One region of the Solibacillus sp. FSL W7-1464 genome, then DNA from elsewhere that is predicted to be linked to it. Evidence: a T-box and tRNA genes for the amino acid it is inferred to sense, from the RefSeq annotation. Region 1 holds a T-box; the other holds one or more tRNA genes.
What was found. A T-box is a leader RNA that pairs with one kind of tRNA and senses whether it is charged. The one in region 1 lies ahead of argS (arginine--tRNA ligase), so its partner is inferred to be a tRNA-Arg.
Positions count from the first base shown of each region.

Region 1 (3,430 bases):
ACCCCCATGCCTCATAACCTGATGCTGCGCGGATTGCCTCCATATCTTCTACGCTATCCTGCATACCATAATTAAAGATAGACACATCATCCGTTGATTTTCCGCAGCCGCGCAAATTCACTAAATGCACTTTATAATACGGTACAAACATTTCCGCAAACCGATTTCCATTTGCATTATATTCACTGTATAAATGCGTCACACAGAGCGGTTTCCCCTCGCCTTTTGTAAAAACTTCGAATATTCCTCGCGTTGTTTCAATCAGCTGCTGCTCCCACATAGTACCACTCCTTATTTTTCCAATATTCTAATAAATTTTCGCATAGTTAATGAGTGGATACAATGAGTATTTATATCTTTAGAGAATTTTAAAAGCATTCAAATCACCACTAAGTTCGTTATAATTACATACTTTCAGGAGATTGGATTCCTAGCAAATTCAAACCATCCTTTAATACAGTTGCCACTGCAAAACATAGCTGTAAACGGCTTTCCCGCTGCTCATCTTCCACTAAAATTTTTGTATTTGCATAATATTTGTTGAACATCCGTGCTAATTGCAATACATATTTCGCAATTAATGACGGATCCACTTGTTCAAAACTATCTATGATCACTTGTGGATATTGTTGCAACAGCTGAATTACCGCCCAAGCCGATTCTTCTAATTCTTTTACGGGTATTTCCTTGTTAGCTTTAAATTTTGCCTTTTGTAAAATTGAATGTATACGGGCATGAGTGTATTGTACATATGGTCCTGTTTCACCTTCGAAATTTAACATTTGAGGTAATGAAAATTCAATATCGTTTAATCGGAAGTTTTTTAAGTCATTAAATATAACCGCGCCAATTCCTACTTGCTCAGCAACAGTTTGTTTATTATTTAACGTTGGATTTTTCTCCTCTATATTTCTGGTTGCCGTTTCTACTGCTTCTATTAATACGTCCTTCAATAAAATGACTCTACCTTTACGAGTCGACATCTTTTTCCCGTCTTTCAGCATCATTCCAAATGGTACATGCTTCAGATTTTCCGCCCAGGGATACCCCATTTTCGAAACTACTTGAAACACTTGTTTAAAATGCAGTGTTTGCTCATTACCTACTACATAGAAAACTTTGGAAGGTTCATAATGCACCTTTCTATAAAATGCTGCGGCTAAATCACGGGTTGCATATAATGTTGCACCGTCCTGTTTTGTTATTAAACAAGGTGGCATGTCTTCAAGCTCAACAACATTTGCACCATCCGACTCTGTAAGTAATTGCTTCTTATTTAATTCATGAACAACAGACTGCATTTTGTCATTATAAAAAGCTTCCCCCTCATACGAATCAAACTCAATATGGAGCTGATCATAAATCTGCTTAAATTCTTGTAAGGAGGCACTTTTAAACCAGGTCCATAATTCCATTGATTGTGGGTCCTTATCTTCGAGCGCTTTAAAAGCTGATCTCGCTTCCTCATTTAGTGTTTCATCTGTTTCTGCTTCATCATGGAACTTCACGTATAGCTTTAAAAGTTCTTCAATAGGTGCTTGTTCAACACGTTCTTTATCTCCCCACAATCGGAATGCGACAATCAATTTTCCAAATTGGGTGCCCCAGTCGCCAAGATGATTTACCCGAACGACACTGTATCCGTTTTTTTCTGCAATATTTGCAAGGGCATTGCCAATAACAGTAGAACGTAGATGTCCCATGGAGAATGGCTTTGCAATATTCGGTGATGAAAAATCGATTACTATGTTCTTATGCTGTGCTTCTTGTTGACCGTACGTTTCTGGAGCTTTCATAATTTGAGTAATGACTTCTCTCGTCACTTGTAGTTTATTTAAAAATAAATTTATATAGCCTCCAATAACTTGTACTTCCTGAACGAGCCCACTTTTAATATTGTTGCTTATTTCCTGAGCGATCACGTTTGGGGCTTTCTTTAAAGTTTTAGCAAACGTAAAGCATGGAAAAGCTACATCCCCTAAAGCCTCATATTTCGGCTTTTCCAGTAGTCGTTCAATTTCATCATTAGTTATTATTTTTTGCGGCAAAGCCTCATGAATAATTGATGCAATACTTTTATACATGTTTTCCCCTCCCAAAATAAAAAAGCCCCCGTCTCAAATAATAGAGACGAGAGCTTTGAATTCCCGTGGTACCACTCTAGTTGCCACAAATCGTGACCACTTTCCATTAGTAACGAGGTGACTCCCCGGCAGATCCTACTCATGTTCAGACCGCTTCTCCAAAGTGCGCTTCATTTACATATTTTGCACCAGGCTCACACCAATCCCCAGCTCGCTTTCCAAAACATCTGTAAATTACTGTCTTCTTCATCGAATTTAAATTTACTGAATTATATCTATTAAAGTTGATTATTGTCAAATCTTTTTTCGATTATTAGATAATTTGAGGTGGTTATTAGACAATCGACTTTATTTTAGGAAACCATCGGAAATAAATGCTGGCCCCTCAAGTTTTCCTATATTAAAGGAAGGATCCGAAACCTCATGTCACCTTTATTAGAACAAACAATATGTTTATTAGAAAATGCTTGCGACATATTAGAACAACTTGATGCTTTATTAGAAAATCTCGACCATTTTATCTGAACAACTGGCAAATAGATTAAAAGATAAGGATTTTATTAGTACTTTTAAAATATATTAGAACAATTCGTCAGTTTATTAGAAAATGCTTGTGACATATTAGAACAACCGGATGCTTTATTAGAAAATCTCGACTACTTATTTGAACAAATGGCAAATATATTAGAAGATCAGCATTTTATTAGAACTTTTTAAAATATATTAGAACAATCCGCCAGTTTATTAGAAAATTGCACCACAACAGCACACTGAGCAAAAAACCATAAAAAAAACTACTGGAACCATCGTCTCAGTAGTTTTAGTTCAGTAAGCCTTTAGCAGCGGCATAACTTATATTTATTCATTTCCCTTAGTTTCAGGGATGTGAGAAAAAAATTTGCGTCCAATAAAAGTTTGGACAATTAAGAATAACCCTCCGACTGCCCAGTACAGCGGGAGTGCAGCCATCGAAGACAATGAAATAATGACAATCATGATCGGTGATACATAAATCATCAGTTTCATTTGATTCTTCTGAGCTTCTGGTACGGTTTGAAGCGATACTTTTGCTTGTACAAAATAAACGACACCTGCGATTGCAGTCATCCAAATATCTGTAGAGCCGAGGTCAAACCATAGGAATGAATGTGTTTTGATTTCAGCCGAATATAAAATCGCATAGTATAAGCCCATAATAATCGGCATTTGTATTAGCGCTGGCAGGCAGCCCATATTTAGCGGATTAATATTATGTTCTTTGTAGAGCGACATCATTTCCTGCTGAACCGTCGTTCTTTCTTCCGGAGTTTTTGCTGCTTTTAAACGTTTCTGGATATCCTCCATTT
Region 1 is NZ_JBBORC010000001.1:1,444,909-1,448,338, reverse strand. It holds gene MKZ25_RS06915 (alpha/beta fold hydrolase) at 1-280, opposite strand, end outside; gene argS (arginine--tRNA ligase) at 405-2,084, opposite strand; T-box leader at 2,124-2,343, opposite strand; gene yidC (membrane protein insertase YidC) at 2,943-3,430, opposite strand, start outside.

Region 2 (3,430 bases), 1.8 Mb from region 1:
CATATGATTCTTTACGCTCATCTGTAATTGTAATAGCCGCTGCACCCATATCCACTTCACCAGTTGTTACTTGGCTCATCATTGAATCCCAGCCTACATTCTTTACTTCTGTTTCAATCCCCATTTCTTCGCCGATCGCTGCTAAAATCTCTGAATCCAACCCGACAACATTACCTTTATCATCTAAGTATTCGAATGGTGCATATGTAGCTTCCGTACCTGCAACAATTTTCTTATATTCTTTATCACCTGTTGATGAAGATTCGTCCGCTCCACACGCTGTTAAAATCATAGAAGCTGCTGCTAAAGGTGCTGCCCATTTAAATAGTTTTCTAGTACTCATTATGAATATCCTCCTGGATGTAGTAGTTTTTTTATTAATAACATGTTCAATTATATTAATTCCACAATTAATATACAACATTTAATTTTTAAAAAATTGATTATTATTGCAGTATGATGAATTAATATAACAAAATTAACGGTATATTTGCATATAATTTAATATTTATTCACTTAATTGTTATTTCATTTTTGTATCCCCCTCTTAAAAAGGCGCCCATTCCATTACATATATTCCCTGTTTTTTATAATATATGTTAATTAACTAAAGAATTTTTACTAAAAAAAAAAGACTGCACAAGAGGAACTCCCTCTCATACAGCCTTGGAAATATTATTTAGTCAGAGAACGAATGAAGGATAAAAAGAACCGGTACAGTGATTCCTTCTATCCTACTAAAACTTCATTCTCTACTGCAAAAAAACCTCAGATGATTTTTTGCAATTGATATTGAAACGTATATTAAAACAGTAAAATGGTGCCCTCTAGAGGACATGATAATATAGTATACCTAGCTACTATTGTGAAAACACAACATTTAATAATGTACTAATTTTCATCATATATTACAAGTAGGAAATGTGCTTTTTTATAAACAAATTTAATTTTTTAATTGAAGAGCGTTTAAATTAGATTGGATTCGGAAACTTATAGTGTAGCGTCAAAAATAAACTGTAGAAAAATGGAAGAGAAAGATTATTTTAACTTCATGTTGACCAATAATAATCTTTAAAAAGAAAGCGCCCTCGGAGGGAATCGAACCCCCAGCCTCAGAACCGGAATCTGAAGTGTTATCCATTACACCACGAGGACATATAAATAAGTATATGAGCAACTTTTTTCATTATACAGATGGAACCCCTTATTTTCAACTGTAAAAATCAGAGTTTATATTTGACCATAACTGACTAATACGTGTATGATAGGTTTACAGCTGAAATATTTGTCAATTTCAGCAAAAGTTATCGAATATAAGCTTTAACAAAGGGAGGATTTTTCAATGAACTTAATTCCTACAGTTATTGAACAAACAAACCGCGGCGAACGTGCATATGACATTTATTCACGTTTACTTAAAGACCGCATCATTTTATTAGGTAGTGGGATTGACGATAATGTTGCGAACTCAATCGTAGCACAGCTATTATTTTTAGAAGCTGAAGATCCAGATAAAGATATCTACCTATACATTAACTCACCAGGCGGCTCTATCACTTCAGGTATGGCAATCTACGATACGATGAACTTCATCAAACCTGATGTATCAACTATCTGTATCGGTATGGCTGCTTCAATGGGTGCATTCCTGCTTTCTGCTGGTGCAAAAGGCAAGCGTGTTGCATTACCAAACGCAGAAGTGATGATCCACCAACCACTTGGCGGAGCACAAGGTCAGGCAACAGAAATCGAAATCGCTGCAAAACGTATTTTACACTTACGTGAAAAATTAAACCGCATCATGGCAGAAAACAGTGGCCAAGATTACGAAACGTTAGCACGCGACACAGATCGTGACAACTTCATGTCTGCACAGCAAGCATTAGAGTACGGTCTTATCGATAAAATTTATGAGCGTAACCAATTAAAATAATCGATCCATCCAAGCATACAAGATTCGTCTTGTATGCTTTTTTGTGTTCAAAAAATAAGCACAGCCGTTCATATACTGAACAGCTGTGCTTTTGTCTTGCAAATAAAATTCATTATCGCGTTATATTTATTGCTTAAATAATATGTTTGTCCACGTCCAGAATAAAGCACCAACTCCTTGCACCCTTTCGGTCCCTCATGCAAAAGTGGTGGAGCGTTTACTTTTGCATCGGGCCCTCCAATGGTTTGAGGAGTTGAACGGGCGCTTTATCCTTTTGCTTTAATCCGCTTTTTCAATTAGAAGTTGTAGTGCGTTGATTGCTTTTTCTTCGTCATGGCCGTCTGCCCATAATGTGACAACCGTGCCTTTTGCAACGGCAAGGCTCATAATGCCCATGATCGACTTTGCATTCACTTTTTTCGTATCTTTTTGTAAATAGACATCTGCTTTATAACGATTCGCCTCTTGGACGAACAAAGCTGCCTGTCTTGCTTGTAAGCCCGATTTTAATTTAACTTCTACTTGTTTTTCAATCATGTTGAAATACTCCCTTTCACAACCGTTCATCGCTTCTAAGTTCATCTTATCGAAATTATCCGAAAAGAACAACAATTGGAAACATCTTTTATGAAATCGTTACCAATTTTCTCTATTACACTACGGAATACTTACCCTTATGCTTAAGTGGCTTTAAATATTCTCTCCACGGCGAAGCGCATCCGCGATTTCATCGATTTTGCGCAAACGGTGATTGACGCCTGATTTGCTGACAACGCCAGTCGAAACCATTTCGCCAAGCTCTTTTAACGTCACATCCTGATATTCCACACGGAGACGTGCAATTTCCCGCAGTTTTTCCGGCAGCTGATCAAGGCCCATTGCATTATCGATATAGCGGATATTTTCCACTTGCCTCAATGCAGCGCCAATTGTTTTATTTAAGTTGGCTGTTTCACAGTTTACGATACGATTTACACTGTTGCGCATATCTCTTATAATCCGTACATCCTCAAACTTCAGCATTGCCTGCACGGCACCGACTAAATTCATAAAATCCGAAATTTTTTCGGCTTCTTTTAAATATGTGACAAAGCCTTTTTTACGTTCGATTGTTTTCGCATTTAGATCGTAGCGGTTCATCAGCTCTGCCAACGCTTCCCCGTGCTCCTTATATAAAGAATAAATTTCCAAATGGTAAGAAGAGGTTTCCGGATTATTCACCGAGCCTCCCGCCAAAAAGGCACCACGTAAATAGGCACGGCGTTCATTTTCTTTCGGTATGATTGATTTGGCGATTGTATGATTAAACTCGAAGGAATTAGAGACAATTTCTAAATCCGCAAGAATTTCCCGCGCGCCTTCCCGGACACGGCATATATATACATTATTCTTTTTAAGACGCATCTTTTTCCGAACGAGCAGCTCGACATTATATGGATAAAGTCTTTTTACAATTGTATAAAGCCGACGTGCGATTGCCGCATTTTCTGTTTGTAC
Region 2 is NZ_JBBORC010000001.1:3,207,664-3,211,093, forward strand. It holds gene MKZ25_RS15980 (basic amino acid ABC transporter substrate-binding protein) at 1-343, opposite strand, end outside; tRNA gene MKZ25_RS15985 (tRNA-Arg) at 1,084-1,155, opposite strand; gene clpP (ATP-dependent Clp endopeptidase proteolytic subunit ClpP) at 1,343-1,933, shown strand; gene MKZ25_RS15995 (HPr family phosphocarrier protein) at 2,213-2,470, opposite strand; gene whiA (DNA-binding protein WhiA) at 2,624-3,430, opposite strand, start outside.
Region 2: it has a tRNA-Arg gene. The T-box ahead of argS (arginine--tRNA ligase) is inferred to sense a tRNA for this amino acid. The anticodon was not compared.